Regions from separate parts of the Solibacillus sp. FSL H8-0538 genome, predicted to be linked through region 2. Evidence: riboswitches for the same ligand, from Rfam matches in the RefSeq annotation. Region 2 holds a riboswitch; the other holds the start of a gene.
What was found. A riboswitch is a leader RNA that binds a small molecule or an ion and turns the genes downstream of it on or off. The one in region 2 is predicted to bind cyclic di-GMP.
Positions count from the first base shown of each region.

Region 1: another riboswitch for cyclic di-GMP. It lies ahead of MHH87_RS16330 (hypothetical protein); the one in region 2 lies ahead of MHH87_RS16950 (Ig-like domain-containing protein).

Region 1 covers NZ_JBBOPI010000001.1:3,413,532-3,418,689, forward strand. The annotation lists gene MHH87_RS16315 (SF0329 family protein) at 416-985, opposite strand; gene MHH87_RS16320 (M24 family metallopeptidase) at 1,461-1,871, opposite strand; gene MHH87_RS16325 (M24 family metallopeptidase) at 1,840-2,643, opposite strand; gene MHH87_RS16330 (hypothetical protein) at 3,210-3,674, opposite strand; cyclic di-GMP riboswitch class I at 3,711-3,797, opposite strand; gene MHH87_RS16335 (ATP-binding protein) at 4,120-5,158, opposite strand, start outside.
Region 2 covers NZ_JBBOPI010000001.1:3,531,287-3,547,339, reverse strand. The annotation lists gene MHH87_RS16980 (ABC transporter permease) at 1-424, shown strand, start outside; gene MHH87_RS16975 (ABC transporter permease) at 417-1,196, shown strand; gene MHH87_RS16970 (ABC transporter ATP-binding protein) at 1,237-2,277, shown strand; gene MHH87_RS16965 (ABC transporter substrate-binding protein) at 2,380-3,429, shown strand; gene MHH87_RS16960 (adenine deaminase C-terminal domain-containing protein) at 3,591-5,303, shown strand; gene MHH87_RS16955 (amidohydrolase) at 5,300-6,631, shown strand; gene MHH87_RS16950 (Ig-like domain-containing protein) at 6,720-7,715, opposite strand; cyclic di-GMP riboswitch class I at 7,743-7,833, opposite strand; gene MHH87_RS16945 (amidohydrolase) at 8,110-9,693, shown strand; gene MHH87_RS16940 (hypothetical protein) at 9,966-10,220, opposite strand; gene MHH87_RS16935 (DUF2268 domain-containing protein) at 10,325-11,122, shown strand; gene MHH87_RS16930 (GNAT family N-acetyltransferase) at 11,190-11,678, shown strand; gene MHH87_RS16925 (fructose-2,6-bisphosphatase) at 11,857-12,375, shown strand; gene MHH87_RS16920 (DNA-deoxyinosine glycosylase) at 12,754-13,266, shown strand; gene MHH87_RS16915 (DinB family protein) at 13,327-13,803, shown strand; gene MHH87_RS16910 (methylated-DNA--[protein]-cysteine S-methyltransferase) at 13,854-14,399, shown strand; gene MHH87_RS16905 (TSUP family transporter) at 14,682-15,449, opposite strand; gene MHH87_RS16900 (YjjG family noncanonical pyrimidine nucleotidase) at 15,591-16,053, shown strand, end outside.

The DNA.
Region 1 (5,158 bases), 120 kb from region 2:
CCCATAAGGTGAAAGTGTGTAATATCTTTAACGATGTGTTCCAAAAGTGAGCTATATCAACACATATAAAAATGTTCATTGTAACATCTTTAACTGAATTTTATCGTTTTTCATTTGATTGCGTTAGCAAAATGTTAGCATCTATTCACACACTCCTCCTGTGTTGCTTGTAGGTCACAGAGGTATTAAATGATGTAGTCTTGTTAACCTAACTAAAACTACATCTTGAGTTCTGCATTTACTTTTATAAAAAGCTCTAGAGTTCTTCCTTCTGAGTTAACCACTGATCTTCCCGAATTAATTACTCTAATTGCTAGCTCAGTAAACTCAATAACAAATGTATAAATTCTCTTGGATTGAAAACGAAGGAAATCAATAAGTAATGAAAGATGTTCATGTAATGAGTTATTTATTCTCATAACGTACTAAGCCTTAGTTCATAAAAATACTGCACAATTGGATGCTTTAACTTCATCTTCTCAGTCATGTTTAAAATTCGTTTTTTTCCAACGCGTCTGTCCACTAAAGCTAGAATATTCAATAGGATATCATTGCTCTCTATGTTTTCCTCTATAGAAGTGGATAAAAACTTATTAGCTACAACGATAAAATTTGATTTACTTAATGATGACTGCGCTGACAAAAGCTCCTTTGCATATTCTGATAATTTTCTACCCCTTGCAATTACTTGTAGACGATCTTCCGGAACTATCCCCTTGGTTTCTTTTCTTACCGCTTCAATTTCCTCATTGCTGATAGGAATTTGGATATCTGAATCATTCTTAATTTCCAGCTCCGTCTGATACCATCTGATTAAGGTAGTACTATCACTCATATTGAGTACATTCTTTTTATCTACCGCAATATAACAAATTCCTGCTTTATCAGGTAAATAACGATAGCTGGTTGCACGGTATTCAACCCTTCCATATAATGCAGGACAGAGAAAGCTCTCCAGATTTTGCTTCAATTTGCTCCAGGCCATGTAATTCTCCTTAATTTTTATATTATAAATATTTATTGAGGCAGTCGTTCTATTATCCATAATACAATAACCAACACATCGATCATACTAAATACAAGATTTAAGTGTGACTTAAATTTCTGATGTATCGATAATAGTGAGAAAAGGAAATATCCAGACCGATGAAACAATAACTATAAGTAACATGGACATTCGGCTTAAGACAACAATATTATTTTAAAAGATATATCGGGCATATCGCATCAATAACAATCATCCCTACCACAAATAAGAGGTGACCCATCAGGGTCACCTCTTATTTTCATATTACTCGTTTCACCTATACTACAACACTATTCAACATAAACAAAACGAATTCGATTGACTCACTAAAATTGATTGTAGAAGTTATCAGGTTTGGTGTGGTAAGCATCACCGCGATTTGATACGCTAACCTGATATATATTTTTCATTAAACCTCATGCCAAACTTAACATCAAAGCTTCAAATACTTCTGTATAAACTTCCCTTTTAGCTTTGCCAATATGTTCGATTTGGTGATCGTCATATCTACTAGATCAGTAGGAAATGTTGTAAGAACTTCATAGCCATCCTTGGTTACACGGATGGTATCGGAGTGTCGATATCCGCCTACCCCCTCAATATAGATGCCCGGCTCAATCGTAATCACCATATTTTCCTCTAGTATTTCGTTGCTACCTTCTGCAATATACGGTCCTTCGTGATTTCGCAAGCCGACTCCATGCCCGGTACGATGTAATAAACGATTAAGTAGCCCATGTTGATCAAAATAAGCTCGTGCCTCTGCATCGATGTCTCCTGCCCTTACACCTGCTCGCACCATACTCAACGCCCTATTTCGTGCGTTTTGCATATGTTGGAACATTTCCACATCGTCTTTGGTAGGTTGTCCAAAAAAAAAAAAACGTCCGTTCACACTCTGCTGAATATCCGTTAATTCGAAAATAGGCCATCGCGACGTTCGGTCCATCCCCAAATCGATCACCTAACTCAGGAATACTATGCGGCATCGCACTTGTCGGTGCATTCCAAACTGCTGTGAGCACTGAAGTTGTGATTGGGTCAAATTGCTTTGTTTTTATAAGGTTGGTTTGTACTTTTTTTGATAAGGTAAATGGTTCTAACACACTGGCACCGCGATAAATCGTATTAAAAATATCCTCCATTGCTTCATCGCACACTTTAGCACTCATGCGAATTTTTTCAAGTTCATAGACGCTTTTCACTTTACGTTGTGCTTCGACTAACTGTGCTAAAACTAGTTCCTTTGCTTGCATGAGATGATAAACGTCTGTACGCACGTTACTCTCGATTCCTACTCGTGAATAACCTTGGATCAACTGGTTTAGTTTATCATACCAATTGCTGCCATCTGAAGATGGAAACTCCCAATAAGAAACAATATCATAATCGATAATACTTTTATGTACGTGGGATTCTTCAAGCTTTGGTACAAGTAATGTAGGTGTTTGATCGGGGACAATGATGATGAGAAAGGGGCGTTCCTCTGGTTTGTATGTAATGTTTGTGTAATACCAGATGTCTTCTTCGGCAGTAATAATATAAGCGTCATATTCGTTCGTAATTAACCTCTCTTGCAATTGCTTCATCCGGTTGGTTAGTTCTTGCTTGAGCATTCCTATCACCTCAACATTTTTTGCAATTCTATTATATGCAGTAATTTAGTGAAAAATGCCTTTTAGCTAGGTGAATGGAGTTTCTCAAGCATTGCTTTATTCATTATCTATTATTTAGCAATAGTAGCTATATGTTGTTTTCTTTAGCTCCATCTGCTTGTGAATAGGCTTGAAGAAAATTAAACTTTTCCTCAATCACTTCTAACATAACCCCTGGCTCAATCGAATCTATGTGATTTTTCAAGAGTACTTAATAGTTGATTCCTCTCATCAATTTGATTTCCGGGGATATGACGTTAAGTGTTCGTTGCTTGAAGAAGTCGTTGATCACTCACGGACTCACCAAACAATATTTAAACCCTCCGTTAGCACAAGTAAGGATTACTCAAATTGAACAAACATTAATGTAACAATTTCAAAGGAATATGTGTGTTGCACATTTTATGCTTTTTGTGTTTGTTAATAATACCTCTGAATTTATTTTCAGAAGAAAAAAGAAGCTTCCCAAAAGTTTGCACAACTAATGAGAAGCTTCGATAATAATTCTTTATGTTAGCATTTCACTTTCACCTTACATACAAACCCTTATATATTTCATCCGTAGATGATTCTCCTACTCCTAGTTGTAATTTTTCTAGCATATCATTATTCAATTTAAGTTGGATGCTCTCAATTTTACGATCTTCATCGATAGTAATTTGATGAATCAGTAAAAGTAACAAGCGTTTTCTTTGTTCCCTTGTTAGTGATTGTTTGAAAGCCTTTTGAAAATTTTGTAGTACGGCCTTTACTTGTTCAAAAGTCACTTCGCTAGAGATTGTTGTATTCAATTGTTCATTTAGTGGGTGCATTAAACCTTTTAATGAGGCAATTTGTTCCTCTAGTTTTCTAGCTTTCGTTTGATAGTCACTTTTAGAAATCACCTCATCCATGTAAGCGTCTAATAGCTTGGAAAGCTTTTTTTCTAAAGTAGCTAAATCATTTGCATATTGCTGATACTCCCTTTGAATAGGAGCAACATACAGTTCCATGACGGATCGAAATAAGGTTATGTCCACTTATTCGTGATGGGTAGCTCGGCGGTCATCACTTGAACAGTGAGAAGATCCGTGGCTTTACGTCACTGCCTTTCGACAGTTTTGCCGTTTTCCATATTTAATTGCCTGCTTCTCGGGTCGCTAAGCTCAATTGAAAATGATGTGATAAAAAGAACAAATGGCTGAACAACACATCGGCATCAATTCCGCTTCAATCTTGTAAACATGATCGTTCCGACGATGCTGGTAAATCAGGAACCGATCATTTTTCCAGGGTAATGGCATACCGGGAAATTGTAGTTACATACAGCTCCTGAGTCAAATTTTTATCCCGTGAAAGGCAAAAAACTCTCCGGCGCGCACATCAGCACTTTTATAAGTTGGTAATCCGTTCAGCAAGCATTAAATCGTCGAAATTTTTTTTGCCCTACGACTTCTATTAGGAAGAAGGAATAATAATAGAAAACCGTGTTCCCTTTCCCTTTTCACTTTTTATTTCTATATCTCCGTTTAATTCTTTTACAATACTGTATGCAATCATCGTACCTAGCCCGGTTCCCTTCTCTTTTGTAGAATAAAACGGCATAGCGATTCGATTTATCTCCTCAGAAGACATTCCAATTCCTGTGTCAATAATATCAATCACAATATGATTCTTTACCTTTTTCACATTAATTCGGAGCATCCCTCCATTAGTCATGGCTTCAATCCCGTTCGTTGCAATGTTAATTAAACACATTTTTAGATTATCGGTGTTGGCATGTATATAATAGGAACATTCTTTATCGCTTTCAACTTTAACATTATATTGGATGGCGATCGGTAAAATAACCTCTATTACTTGCTCAACAATTGGTCTAATATCTAATAATTCTCTTGCAACATTTTGTGGTTTTATAAGGGACAAATAATCGTTAATAACGAGTTGCGCTTTTTCTAACTCCATTAGCATGACTTGCAAAAAGTCATCCTTTTGTGTTTCAGAGATTTCGTTTTTACTAAACATCTGCATAAATCCATATACCGTAGTCAACGGGTTTCTTATTTCATGGGCTATAGACGCTGCTAATTCACTAGTCACAATAAATTTTTCTGCACGGTGAATTTTTTCTTTCATTTTAAACCTTTCTATCATTCCTTCAATTAGATAAAGAGACAATAAAACAGTCAGAATATTGATCACTATATAATTGAATAAAAAGTGAATAAAATCAGGTTGAACATTATCGTTTATCCGTATTTGGTTCATTAAAGCAAAGATAGAAAAGGAAATAGTGCAAAGAGACATAAGCAATAAGCTGAACAATATTTTTCTTTTTTTATAATAACCAGCAAGAAAATATTGGGATACCATAGTAATGGAAGTGGCCATAAAATATACAATAACTGCAGGGTAGACTCCGTTTCCGCCTAAGTAAAAACGGTAAGAAACAAATATAACAGTAATAAAAATAAAACTCCTAAAACCACCATAGAGA
Region 2 (16,053 bases):
ACTTTATACGGAGTTTGCCATTACGATTGGCTCCGTGTATCTATTCCTACCTTTAATGGTTATTACGTTAGTAGGGATTTTAGAAAATATTGATTCGGAAATTATGGAAGCGGCTGAAACGTTAGGTGCCAATCGCGTAGTTGCTTTTGCGAAGGTAATCTTACCTTTAAGTGTTCCAGGAATTATTGTGGGCAGTATTTTAGTATTCACAGGTACCTTGACTGCGTATACAACTCCGCAATTATTAGGTGGGAACCGAAACATGATGTTAGCCACTTTCTTATATCAAAATGCGACGGCGTTAGGTAATTGGCAAGGTGCAAGTGTAATCGCGTTAATCATGATAGTGACAACTGTAGTCGTAATGAAGTTATTTAACTGGATTGCGAATCGTTTAGATAAGAGAGGTGAAGCACGTGCGTAAAAATGTGGGGTTAAGGATCTTTGCTTGTTTAGTGTTTGCATTTTTGTTTATACCACTAATTATTATTGTGGTGACCTCTTTTGGAACTAGCTCAACAATTCAATTTCCGATTGAAGGCTTCACGCTTGATTGGTATAGCAAAGTATTTAAAAATGAATCATTTATGAACAGCTTTGCCCTTAGTTTAAAGATCGCGCTTTTTGCTACGGTTCTGGCTTTGCTTGTAGGTGTTCCGGCAGCTTACTCTTTAGCACGCCATAATGTATTCGGACGTAATTGGATCAAAAGCTTTTTCCTATCACCAACAATCGTACCAGGTTTAGTAGTTGGTTATTCATTGTATCAATTTGTTGTTATTCAATTTCAATTTCCGATTATACAAGGACTGCTACTAGGGCATTTCCTTGTATGTTTACCTTATGTGATTCGGGTAGTTGGCTCGACTATCGAGCAATTAGATTTTTCCATTGAAGAAGTGTCGTGGACATTAGGTTGCACAAAATTACAAACGTTTAGCAAAATCGTTTTACCGAATATTACTTCAGGAATTTTTGCTTCTTTCATGTTGGCATTCATTAATTCCTTCAACAATATTCCTGTGTCGCAATTTTTATCTGGACCAGGTGTGACGATGCTCCCAACGAGCTTAATGAATTATATTGAATACAATTATGATCCATCTGTTTCTGCATTATCAGTGATTTTAATGCTAGGTACGATTGTTCTAATGTTTATTATTGAAAAGACGTTAGGGTTAGCAAGTATTTCATAGGAACAGGCAAGATGTATGTGCGAAGGAGGAAGAATAATAAATGTCCTATGTTGAATTAAAAGATATTCGAGTAAGTTATGATGACAAAACGGATATATTAAAAGATTTGAACTTATCCATTGAAAAAGGGGAATTAGTTTCCTTATTAGGGCCATCTGGGTGCGGGAAAACAACAACTTTACGTGTTATTGCTGGCTTAATCGAACCGAATGATGGGCAATTTTTAGTGGACAATCAAAACTTAACAAAGGTGCCTGTTCATAAGCGTAAATTTGGGATGGTATTCCAAAGCTATGCACTGTTTCCTCATTTAACAATTAAGGAAAACGTTGCGTTTGGCTTGAAATTACGCAAAGAAGATAAGGCAGCCATTGATAAGAAGGTAAATGATATATTAGCTATTACAGGCTTAGAAGAGCTTGCTAATCGTTATCCGAAACAGCTTTCTGGTGGACAAAGACAACGTGTTGCTTTAGCACGTGCCTTAGTCATTGAACCAAAATTATTGTTATTAGATGAACCGTTAAGTAACTTAGATGCGAAATTGCGCGTAGCTATGCGTATCGAAATTAAACGGATCCAAAGTCAATTAGGGATTACCTCTGTGTTTGTAACGCACGATCAAGAGGAATGTTTCTCGATTTCTGACAAGGTAGCGGTCATGAATAAAGGGGTTATCGAACAGTTCGACACACCAGAAGCGATTTATAAAAATCCAAAAACTGAGTTTGTCGCGCGCTTTATCGGCTTTGAAAATTTCTTTGATTTAACGAAAGTAGAAGATGGGAAATACAAAACCGCTGATGGAACGGTTTTCCAAAGTACGCGCGCATGGGATGCTGAAAGAAAGACCGGAACGATTCGTCCGGATGACATTGATATTGTAGCTAGTACTGAAGTGAAAACGAATAATGTCGTATCTGGCACAATAAAAGTTCGTACGTTCTTAGGGAAATCGTATCAATATGAAATAGAAACTTCGATTGGTACATTACTTGTCAATGAACCTGATCATGTCATCTATCAAGTGGGAGACAACGTGGCATTATCGATTCCAGCTCACAAACTGATCATCGTTTAATAAGAGTTCAAATGGGTACACAATAGTTAATGTGATGGGTAAGTTAGAAGTAAATGTTGGTAGGGAAAATACGTTCACGCGTAATTAAAAGGAGAGAAAAATATGAAGAAAAAATTAGGTTTAGTGGCTTTAACTTTAGTAACGGCTAGTGTTTTAGGCGCATGTGGTGGAAAATCTACAAAAGACGAGCAACAAACATTGGTTATCTCAACGTTTGGTTTAGAAGAAGACAAAATGCAGGAAGATGTTTTCAAACCATTTGAAGAAAAATACAATGTAGACATTGTGTTAGAAACTGGTACAAGCTCGGAACGTTATACAAAATTGCAAAGTAACCCGAACTCAACGGTTGACGTAATTGAATTATCTCAAGCAAATGCGGCATCTGGCGTAGCGGAAGGGATATTTGAAAAAATTGATGGCTCAAAAGTGCCGAATATGGAGAACTTAATCGATAGCGCAAAAGAATTAGCTGCAGATGGTTCTGGCCCAGCATACACATTGAACAGTATTGGAATTGTTTACAATAAAGAGGCAGCCGGTATGGAAATTAAAGAGTGGAATGACCTTTGGGATCCTAAATTAAAAGGTAAAATTTCAATTCCAGACATTACATCAACATTTGGTCCAGCAATGCTGTATGTAGCAAGTAGCAACCAAAATGTTGACATTACAACGGATAAAGGGGAAGCAGCTTTCAAAGGAATTACTGACTTATCTCCAAACGTTGTCAAAACGTATAGTAAATCTTCAGACTTAGCAAACATGTTCCAGTCAGGTGAAATCGTAGCTGCTGTGGTTGGTGACTTTGCTGTTCCAATTATTACGCAAGCTAATGCAGATGTTGCTTATGTTGTTCCACAATCAGGCACATATGCAAACTTCAACACAATCAATATCAATGCTAACTCTAAAAATAAAGATTTAGCTTATAAGTATATCGACTGGAGATTAAGCCAAGAAATACAAGAAAAAACTTCTGTTTCTTTAAACGAAGCTCCAACGAATAAAGAAGTTGTATTAGATGAAGAAACAGCTAAAAATAAAACGTACGGTGAAGTTGCAAAACGCACAAACTTAGTTAATCCAACATTCGTTAATGAAAATCTTGAATCTTGGATTAGTCAATGGAACAGAATACTGAACAAATAAAGGGTTAGTAAGGAGGAAGGCTAAGGATTATTCTTGGCCTTTTTTCTTTTTCAGTGGATAAGAAAGGATAACTTTCCCATCCACCTAAGTAAGGACATCAACTCACCCTATTTTGGGCGAGTTGTGTCTTTCTAATCTTTGTAACATGGAGGGAATATGAAATGAATATTGATTTAGCTATTTTAAATGCTCAAGTTTTCAATACGTTTACAAAAAAGTTTGAAAAGAAAAATGTATCAATAATTGGGGATAAATTTTACTATATTACAACTGACGAGTTTGAAAATTTGGTGGCTGCTGAAGTTGTAGATGCAGAAGGAAAATATATGGTGCCAGGGTTGATGGATATTCATATGCATATTGAAAGCTCGATGACATCCCCGTCTATTTTTTCTGAGACAGCACTAACATATGGTGTGACTACGATAGTAGCGGATGCGCATGAGATTGCAAATGTGTTTGGTATGGAAGGGCTAGAGGCATTCTTTGACCAACCGAGTGTGATGGATATTTTCTATGCGATTCCTTCCTCTGTTCCTTCGACGACGCCAGAATTAGAAACAACAGGCGGCTATATTGGTGTTGAAGAAGTGAAACAGCTGTTAAAACATCCGAAAGTAATTGCTTTAGGAGAAGCGATGAACTTTAATGGTATTGTCAATGAACCAGATTCTTTAATTCGCCAAATTTTACGTGAGGTTCAAATGAACAAGCCATTTATGCCTTTAGAAGGCCACATTCCGCGCGTTTCTGGATTAGAATTGGCAAAATTTTTATATGCAGGATTAACGGCAGATCATACCCATCAATCACCCGAATCAATTTATGAGAAAATCTCAAGCGGGATGTTTTTAGAGTTTCAAAAGAAATCGATAACGTCGGAAAATATGCGTGTTGTCGTTGAAAATAATTTCTATGACTATGTAGCTATTATCACGGATGATGTAATGGCCGACGACTTTCTAGAAGGGCATTTGGACGCCAATGTACGCTTGGCGATCGCATGTGGCATGCCAGCAGAACAAGCAATTTACTGTACTACCTACACGCCTGCTCGACGTATGGGATTCCAAGATCGTGGTGCGATTGTGACGGGCTTTAAAGCAGATTTTCTGTTGCTAGATGATGTTGAAAAGTTGGACATTGCGGCGGTTTATAAAAATGGCCAATTGGTGCATGAAAAAGGAGAGGACTTCCGTTATCCTGCAGAAAAACCTAATTTTCCAGAGCATTTCTATCAATCCATACAATGTCGTCCATTAACAGCGGAAGATTTGTGTATTAAGGTAACTGCTTCTGGAAAGGCGTTAGTGAACGTAATACAAATTGCCGAAGTAGGTACATTTACAGAACATGTGCAGCGAGAGGTTGAAGTAGTAGATGGCTATTTAGATTGGGAGAACAGTGGATTATCTTTAATTGTCGTGATGGAGCGATACGGGAAAACTGGCAACATCGCATACGGCTTCGTCGAAAATGCATTACGTGAAAAAGGGGCTATAGCGACAACTTGGGCGCATGATCATCACAATTTAATGGTAATGGGAACGTGCGCGGCAGATATGATAATTTCTCAAAACCACATACTAGACATTCAAGGTGGCTATGCCGTTGCACAAGGTGGCCAGGTACAAGCAACTTGTCCATTACCGGTGGGTGGCATTATTAGTGATGCATCCATTCAAGAGCTTGGTGCGGGGTTGAAGGAAGTACGCCAAGCGATGAATGCGTTAGGCTATCGCAACAGCAATGAAATCATGTCTTTTTCTACTTTATCTTTACCGGTTTCACCTGTTATCAAAATTACGGACAAAGGTATGATGAATGTGCGTTCTCAAAAGATGATTCCATTAGTTGAGGGTGAGGAAAATTGAAAATACTCATTAAAAACGCTTGGATTTTAACGATGAATGATCAAATGGAGCAATTTGAACATGGCTATTTAGTAGTTGAAGATACGAAGATTTTAGAAGTTGGCGCGATGGATTCATTGCCACAGGATGTGAAGTATGACAAGTGCATGGATGCGAAACGTGCAATTTTATTACCTGGCATGGTTAATACACATACCCATATTGGCATGATTCCATTTCGGTCTTTAGGAGACGACTATCCAGACCGTTTACGCCGTTTCTTATTCCCATTAGAAAATGAGTGTATGAATGAACAACTTGCCTACACGAGTGGGAAATATGCCATTGCCGAAATGCAACTTGCGGGAGTGACTGCGTTCTTTGATATGTATTATTTTGAACAACAATTGGCAGAAGCAGCAGAGGAAATGCATAGCCGTGCACTTTTAGCAGAAACAGTTATTGATTCGGTAACAGTGGATGTGGCTGAGCCAATGGGTGGCTTACAATACGCTGAACGTTTTCTGCCGAAATGGCAAGGACATTCGATGGTTCAAGCATCAGTCGCCCCTCACGCCCCATACTCCAACACTATTGAAGTGCTACAACAGGTCGATAAATTATCTTTAAAGTACAAGGTGCCTTGGATGATGCATGTTAGTGAGATGGACTTTGAAATGGCGAAGTATCGCGATCAACACAATCAAACGCCAATTGAGTTTTTAGAGAAGATTGGGGTATTGAGCTCAAGACTAGTCGCCGCGCATTGTATTCATTTGTCAGACCATGATATCGAGTTATTAAAGAAATACGATGTGAAGGTAGCTCATTGCATTGGTGCCAATACTAAATCTGCGAAAGGGGTAGCACGTGTGCGCGATTTACTCGCTGCAGGTGTAACAGTTGGACTCGGAACAGATGGCCCAAGTAGTGGTAATACGCTCGATTTATTTAGCCAAATGCGTTTGTTTGCGAATTTCCATAAAACATATTTGCAGGATCGTAGTGCGTTTCCGGCCGAAGAAATTGTAAAGTTAGCAACCATTGAGGGAGCAAAAGTGTTAGGAATGCAGGAGCATATTGGTTCGATTGAGGTAGGAAAACAAGCAGACTTCATATTAGTAGAAACTGACTCGGTCAATATGTTTCCTATTTTTGATGCGTATTCAGCTTTAGTGTACTCAGCTAATGCTAGTAATGTAAGCGACGTATTTATTGCTGGAAAACAGGTTGTGACTAATAAGGAATTAGTAAATTTTAATGTAACACAATTAAGAGCAGAGCTTGCTGAAGCGATGGAACAATGTGGATTTAAAAGCAAAGCGTTGGAGGCAATGGAGGGAAAATAGAATTTACATTCGGGGCTAAGAAATTAGTACGATAAGAAAACCGAGAGTCGAAAAATAAGACTCTCGGTTTATGTATTTTTAGTAACCTTTACTTAATAGAAAAATTCATTTTATATGAATTTTTTAAAGTTAATCCATTGTTAGCTGCAATTTGTTTACCTATATAAAGAGTGTATGTTTCACCTGCTGTATAGTGTTGAAGCGATGTAATTGTTACAGTTTCCGTTTTATCTGAATAACTGAACGTTGTTTCTATAATATTTTTCTCAGAATCCATTACAATAATATCTAGATTAGATAAAGTATTTTTATCTAGTTTTTTGTTAAATTTAATTTTCCATTCTTTCGTAGGCGGTATCGTAGTTACGGGTGGTATTTCTTCAACAGTAGTATCCTTTTTAATCGCTTCTTTTACTTGGTCTTGTACATCTTTAATATGTGCTAATACTTCAGCAAGCTCTTGACTTAGCGAGGCTATACGGTCATATCGTTCTGCCAAAATTGTGCGATCGAATCCTTTGGAAGAAAGTACATCTAATTGCTTTGTAACAGCATTTAATTGATTTTGTAATGAATTGAATTTTCCAATATAACCTTGGTGTTCTTTTAATTTATCTTCTACTTCCTTTATTTGTTCCTCAATCTCTTCGTCTGTCAGTGCTTCTTCATCTAACTCTTCATCATCCAGCTCATCTTGTTGGATGTCACCTGATTCATTTTCAATCAGTTCAACTTGTTGGACGTCATCTGATTGATTTTTGTCCAGCTCATTGATGTTCTCGGTTAACTCTTCTTCTTTATCTGAAAGTTTGTCTTGATAATTACTTAATTTATCCTCGATTTTGTCTAATTTCTTATCGATAGATTTAAGCTGTTGTATTTGAGCTTTTTTAAGTTTTTCTTCTTTTTTAACCTGATTTTTCTTCTGTATTTCCTCTTTTTTGACCTGCTCTTTCTGGTGTTTCGTTTCTTGCTTTTGTACTGCTAACACATTTGCTTTTGGTGCAGCATAAGCACTTGGCCCCGATAAAATCAATCCTGTTGCAAGTACCGTAGCAACAACGGTTATTATTTTTTTTAACATTCCCTATTCCTCCGTCTCTTTTTAGGTAATGGCAGCTGGCTGGCATAGAGTGATAGTAACCTCCTTAGCCCCTATAGCTTTGTGACATCAAATTTCTCTGACTTTACGATGCTAATATCGGTTCTAAAGCAGATATATATATGCATTTAATAAAAACGGTTAAATAGTCTCATAATGTTTAATACAAAAGGTGGACGAGAACATGTTAGGCAGAGCGAAGCATAGTATTATTTGAACTATTTTTTTAGTTCATTTAAGTAGAACGTGCATTACTAGACGATTTAGTAGTGGCTTATTAATAAGAAAATTTTGATTTCTCTATGGTAAAATAAGTGTATTAATTGGGCATTGGACTATTGGGATGCCATTTACTAATGAAAGAGAGGGTTTTTTTATGAAACAACTTTGGTACGGTGGGACGATTTACACAATGGAACAAGAAAATGAAACGGTAGAAGCGGTCCTTGTTGAGCATGATAAAATTCTCGCAACAGGCACGCTAGATGCGCTTCGTGCACAAGCAGATGAGGAGATTGATTTGCAAGGTGCGATCATGTATCCAGGCTTTGTAGATAGCCATCTTCATATGATTTTTCAAGGAGAAAAGTTACTTCGATTGGATTTAACAAAAGCCAAGTCAACTGAAGAAATGCTAGAAATGGTAAGAGAAGCAGCGAAGACAACTCCTGCTGATCAGTGGTTATTTGGTGAGGGCTGGAATGAAAATAATTTTGAAGACAAACGAATTCCAACAAAAGATGAGATTGATGCAATTCGTAAAGAACCGATTCTATTAACGAGAGTTTGCCATCACGTCATATTAGGAAATTCAGCAGCTCTTAAAGCGGGAGGTATTACGGAAGAAAGTACGTCTCCAGCAGGCGGTGAAATTGGTCGTACTGCAGATGGTCAGCTAAATGGATTACTCTATGAATTGGCGTCAAACTTAGTAACGGATGCTATTCCAAAAGAAGGCGAAGCGTATATTCAGTCTCTAACAGATGCGCTCAATCTAGCAGTGGGTGATATGCTGTCACATGGGTTAACTGGCGGACATACAGAAGAAATGCATTATTTCGGGAACTTTATGAATCCGCTAACGGCGTATCATCGCGTCGTTGGGGAGAAACGTAACTTTCGCGTGAACTTGCTACGTCATAATGTTGTGTTTAAAGAGATGATGGAAGAAAATGTGCAGTTTGACGGCCCATTTGTTGAACTAGGAGCGATGAAAATCTTTGCAGACGGGGCGCTCGGTGGTTCAACTGCTGCACTATTAAAACCATACGCAGATCAGCCGAGTAATAATGGATTATTCATTCAAACAGATCAACAATTAGAGGAATTGGTGAAGCTTGCGCGTAGCTACAATGAGGCGATTGCAGTACATATGATTGGTGATGCAGGCGCAGAGCAAGTACTGAAAGTTATTGAAAAATATCCTGTACCAAATGGAAAGCGAGATCGTTTAATTCATTGCTCTGTGCTGAATGAAGAATTGGTGGAGCGCATAAGTAAATTACCTGTTGTAGTAGACCTACAGCCTGCCTTTGTGCCGTCAGATTTCCCTTGGGTAATTGATCGTCTAGGAGAGGACCGTCTCGAGTTCGCATACCCTTGGAAAACATTAATCGATCGTGGGATTATGTGCGCAGCAGGAACAGATGCACCAATAGAGGATATTAATCCGGTTGCTACTATTTATGCAGCTGTTGAACGTAAAAAACCTTCTGAAGCACATGACGGATATTTGCCAGCACAGAAGGTATCACGCTTTGAAGCGATACAAATGTACACAATTGGCAGTGCACAGGCGATTTGCAAAGAACATGAACGCGGATTGATTAAACCAGGATACGTAGCAGATTTCTCGATTTTTGACCGTGATTTATTTGCGGGCACGTCAGAAGAAATGCTTGGAGCGAAAGCTGTGAAAACGGTCGTTGCAGGACGTATAGTATTCGAGAGAAATAAATAATTCAGATTTTCCTATTATAGAAAACGAAGGGGCTGTCTAAAAAGTCCCTAAATTAAAACAGGTGGAGAAAAACAATTCGTTTTTTTTACCTGTTTTTGATACATGAGAAAAATGGGTACCTCACCTCTGCTTGGGGAGTCTCGCCACCGCCCGCGGAAAAGCGAAGGCCAGAGCACCAATGACCTTTCTCTAGTTAGCTTATATGTATTAGAATTTTTAATAGTAGAAACGAAAAGGGACTGCATAGGCAGTCCCATCTAATTACAGGTGTCCTAAAATAAAAATAATGAAGATAGTACAATGCCTGTTATCACACCGAGCGCGATGCCGTAGCCAAATCCGATACCTGGTCTTCCATAGCCCCAAAAGCCAATGCCGTAACTCCCAACATCATCCGGCATGATCCACACTTTTCGGTTATCTACTTTTGTAATGCGTCCTATATGCCGGCGTCCCCGATTATCTGTAATAATTACTTTGCGTCCTTGATATTTACAGCATAAATTATATGCATCAGATTGATTCATCGTTATTCCCCCTATCTATTTAGACTGTGTCCTAATATATGTAGAACTAATGAGCACACACGAGCGAATCGTCCAAAGCATATACTATTAAAAAGGATGAGAGAATGGGCGTTGTGCGAACAGATAGATGGTTGTATCAAATTAATGAGCAGCAAGATAACTTAATTGAAGTTTTATGTGAGCCACTTATTGGGTTATTCACTAGTGTACCAATAGAGGCAATCCATTATGAGTTGATAAAAAACGGCTTATTTAATAGACATGAAGTCACTTATTTACAAAAAAACGTGAAACAACTAGTAAGACAAAATGTTTGGGGAATTGTAGAAAATGAATTTGCACGTCTAAAAACTGACTGGAATGGTCCAAATGTGCCCATTTATATTTTCCCGATTACCAATGGGGAGATACCTAAAAACGGTATCGCTTATAAGGATGCCATCTTTTTATTTGTTTCTATACGATTAGATGAAGGAGAGCTAAAGGCGTTGTTTGCACATGAATACCATCATGTGTGTAGGCTTCATTATCTCAATACATTGACCTCTGAAATAACATTATTGGATTCACTAATGGTGGAAGGCCTTGCAGAATATGCAGTGGAGGCATTGTATGGTGAGCAGCGGTTAAGTCCTTGGACGAAGCGTTACTCGGTTGATAAGGTAAAAGAAATTTGGCAGTCTCATTTTCTGCCAGCGTTAAAACTTAAAGGCTTGAACAATCACCGGCCGTTTTTATATGGAGACGAACGGGCAGGGTTACCACTATGGATTGGCTACTGCGCGGGCTACAGAATGGTACAGTCTTTTCAAGAAAACTGTTGCGTTAAAGAGCAAAGTATATTGCTGACAATGCCGGCAGAGGATATCTTAGCATGTACTAGTTTTCAACAATCTATTTAAAAAACCTTTCTTTCTCCTGTCCAACACTGCTATTATTTTTTCTAGGACGGAATAGCGGAGGGAAATAATGATGATTATTCGGCATGTGGAAAAGCTAGATTTAGACCAGCTTGTTGCAATTGAGAATATGTGTTTTACACCAATAGAGGCGGCAACACGCGAAGCATTTGAGAAGCGAATTGAAAAGATTGCGGATAGCTTTTTTGTAGCGCAGGAAGATGGAGCGCTGATTGGGCTAGTGAACGGACCGGTCGTCCATACAGAATTTATTACCGATGAATTATTTGCAGACATTCAAGAAAACCCTGCTCTTGGTGGACATCAAACGATTTTAGGATTAGCGGTTGCACCATCAGCACAAAAGCGCGGCATTGCGAAACGATTATTGCAGAAGCTGGAGGAACAGGCGACAAAGCATCAACGTGAAACCGATACGCTTACATGCTTAGAAAACTTAGTGTCGTTTTATGAGAACCTAGGATACGTGAATAAGGGTTTATCCTCTTCTAAGCACGGCGGGGAAGTTTGGATGAATATGAGCAAATCTCTGAAGTAAATAGTAGCAATAGTAGCTGTGTCAAAAGTGAAAATTAACTTGTGACACAGCTCGTACAGCAACCCCAAACACGAATTTAGGCTAGCCGAGTAATTTGTCCCGGATAATTCGGTACAAGACAACTGATAATTTTTCGTTATACTAAGGATATAGTGGCAATTGAAGGGAGCTATGTAACATGAAGAAATTAATTTTTAGTGCACTACTCGCAGTACTGTTGGTAGGCTGTGGGCAAGGTGAAGAAGTCGATCCGAATGTTTCGACAGAGCAGGGGAATGCATCACAAGAAGAATCTACTTCGAATACAGAACAACAGATTCCATTAACGCTATTTAAATCGGACGCTAATGCAGAATATGTAGAGCCGTATGACGTTATTTATACAGGCGAGGAAACGGAGTTGGTGCGTTTTATTTTTGAGCAAACAGCGGAATTTAATGTCGGCTTACTTGATTATACGTTTGAAAATAATAACACGTCGCTTGTACTAAATCTCGATGACAATATTTATAATGTGCAGGGCTCAGCTGGGGGCGCTATGTTTGCAGGGACGTTGATTCAATCGTATTTCGCCAATTTCACGGAACTAAATGACGTGACGTTTATTCATAATGGCTCTTACGAAGAAATTTTAGATCATTTAATGGTTGGAAAGCCTTATACACGTGATGACAATAACGCTGCTAAACCGAAATAATACGTGAACGCTTAGGAAATCTCCTAAGCGTTTTTTTTATGCGGATTAGAAAGAATAACTTTCCAATCCGTAAAAATAAGGACATCAATTCGCCCTATTTTGGGGAAGTTGTGTCTTTCTAATTAAATGTTTTAGCAATCCATTTACATAGTGGTGATTAATAACATTTAAGCCGTGTGTATAGCTGAGGGGTAAATAAAATCGAAACAGCAACAACCACTTTTAACGATCTCTTCAAGTCTAGTTTTCTTGAAAAGTTAGGTTCTGAATACATGCCATAAAGTTTCGAACAACAGCTTCAAATCCCGAAAGAAACTCCTCCAACAGCCGAATAAAACGCAACTTCCTGTATACTACTCTTTAAGAAAGGGTGATTCCATGCAACCACAAAAACCGATTACCAATATTCTTCCACCGATTGTCGGAGCGGATACATGCGTGTTAATTGTTGGCTCAATGCCTGGTCAGCAATCGCTGGAAAAACAGCAGTATTACGGCAATGCACGTAATCATTTTTGGCCGATCATGGGAGAAATTCTTAAAACGGACATCCCGACTAATTACGAACAGCGCATTCAACTTTTGCGCGCGTACCATATCGGGCTTTGGGATGTTATTCAATCATGCGAGCGCAAAGGGAGTCTTGATTCGAATATTCGTAATGAAATTCCGAATGCTTTTGGCAAACTGTTTGAAGAGTTCCCACAAATTGAGCTCATATTATTCAATGGGGGTAAAGCATTTGATGTGTTTAAAAAACGAGTTGGCTTTGATATTTTGCAAAACCGTCAGTACGAAAAAATGCCCTCAACAAGTCCAATACCTGGGAAAAATATAAAGTCTTTCGAAGAAAAGGTTGCGGATTGGCAAATCATCAAACGTTATTTATAGCCAGACAGCCTGGTTTTTGGTTATGATAAAACAGAAATAGAGGATTAGGAGTGAGTGCAAATGTATCGTACAGTAGAAGATTTTCTAGAAGATTGGCAAGTATCATCAGCCGGCACATTAAATGTAATAAAAGCTATTACGAATGAAAAAATAGATTTCGCCATTGTTGATGATCACAATTCTTTAGGGTGGTTAGCTTGGCACTTAGTTGGTGCAGGGGGAGCATTTGGTCATTTCGCGGGCTTACAAATTCCAGCACCAGGATCTGATATGGCAATGCCAACAGATATGACAGAAATCGTTGAAGCGTATGAAATGGTCATCGCGGCCTATAACAAGGAAGCTTCAACATTAACAGATGAGATGTTATTAGAAGAAGTGGCTGGTTTTGGTGGGCCAACTTCGCGTGGAAAATTACTGCGCGCGTTCATCGACCACCAAACACATCACCGCGGTCAAATGACTGTTTTACTACGTCAAGCAGGTTTAACGGTCCCGCCGATTATGGGGCCAACAAAGGAAATGCAAAACAAATAAGTTCGAGCTCCGGACACAAGTGTTCGGAGTTTTTTATATAACAATATTTAATGAAGAAAAATAATTATCAAGGGGGAAAAAATTTGCAACCAACAATATACTGGACGTATTTTGAAGATGGACCATGGCGCTTTCTGTTAGCAGCTACAGACGGGGGACTTTGCTATACTGGCTCACAAAATCGTGATGTGGAGGAGCTTGAAGCATGGGCAGCAAAACGCTTTAAAGGGAGCGAACTTGTGGAAAATGCTGAAAAGCTTGCGCTATATGTTGAACAGTTTAAACAATATTTTAACGGTGAGCGCAAAGTGTTAGATTTTTCGATACATTATGAAGGAACCGATTTTCAGAAGGGAATTTGGCACGCGTTGCAGGACATTCCGTTCGGTGAAACGACAACGTACTCCGCCATTGCACAAATAATTGGTAATCCAAAAGCTGTACGTGCAGTTGGAACGGCTATTGGAGCTAATCCAGTTATGGTCGTAATTCCTTGCCACCGCGTCATTGGAAAAAATGGGACACTAACTGGTTTCCGCGGAGGGCTGGAAATGAAAGAAAAGTTGCTTGAGCTTGAATTCGTAAATAAAAAATAAAAACTAGGGGGCACTACAGATGTAGCACCTCCTAGTTTAATTAGGTTTTATAACAAACAGTTTTTTTTTGTTAAAAACATAAAAAGACGAATTGGAGATACAACTTATTCACAAATAAGTGCCAATGTCGCTTAATTTCAAATAAGTTGTATACCAATTTGTACGATTGAGGCATATCACGTTAAAAAGAAACAGCTCGCACAAAATAGGAAGAAATGATGTGCGGAGGAACGATAAATGGTCCCTACAAAAAACAACAATGGAATTCAACATAGGCTGTACTTACAAGAAATAATCATACGCGTTTTTCGCAAGCAACAGTACAGTTACTGTAATAAACAACACACGTACATAGCCACTGCCACGCTTGATCGCATATTTTGAGCCGCATATAGCGCCAAGAATTTGTGCTACACCCATAATGAGACCGTATGCATAATTAATTTGGCCAAGACACATGAACATGAGCAGAGCGCCGATATTACTCCCAAAGTTTAAAAACTTGGCATTGCCTGCAGCCTTTAAAAAATCGTAGCCAACAATTAAAAAAGCGAAGATTAAAAACGAGCCTGTCCCAGGTCCTAAAAAGCCATCATAAGTACCGATTAAAGTAATGACGATTAAAAATAATGCAAACTTTCCTTTTGAAAGCTTTTTAACAGCGGAAAGGCTACCCCAGTCTTTTTTAAAAATTGTATAAATCGCTACTGCTGCCAACATGATAAGCATCAAGGGCTTAAGTAGCTCGGGATTCATTAAATGGACAATCCAAGCCCCTATCATGGAGCCAAAAAATACGAATGGGAAAAATTTCAGCACCGATTTTAAATCGATTTTGCCTGAACGATAAAACGTGATTGTGCTTGTGAGCGAGCCCATTGTTCCAGCAAGCTTGTTCGTCGCAACTGCTGCAGACGGACTAAGACCTGTGAACATTAACGCAGGGAGAGAAATGAGTCCACCTCCGCCAACAACGGAATCAATAAAGGCAGCTAAAAAGCCAAAGCATATTAAAATTACAACGAGCTGTGGGTCTAAATCAAATAGCATCCTACTAACCTTCTTTCTATCTAAAAGAAATCCTATCGGAAAAGGGTTTTGTTGTAAAGAGATTAAATGAAATTGTACATACACTCTGGATTTTTGTGTTACCGTAAGAAAGTGAATGTATAAAAGAATGGAGAATTCAAAATGAAAAGCTATCGATATCTATTATTTGACCTAGATGATACATTGTTAGATTTTGGCGCGGCAGAACATATCGCATTACCGAAGTTATTTGAATCGCAAGGATTTCCTTTAACACCAGAAGTAGAGGCAAGGTATAAAGAAATTAATAGTGGCTTATGGCATGCGCTTGAAGAAGGTACGGTAACGCGTGAGGAGTTAATGGCAACACGTTTTGCGAAGACGTTTAGAGAGTTCGGAATTGAAGTAAACGGCAAAGAGCTTGATGCACAGTACCGTCGTTTTTTAGCAGAGAGCAAAGTGTTTGTTGAAGGGGCATTTGAAATAATTCAACGATTATCAAAGCATTATGACTTATATATAACATCGAATGGTATTTCGGAAACGCAAAATGCACGCATTCAATATACAGGGTTAGCGCCGTATTTTAAACAAATATTCGTGTCAGAGGATACCGGTTATCAAA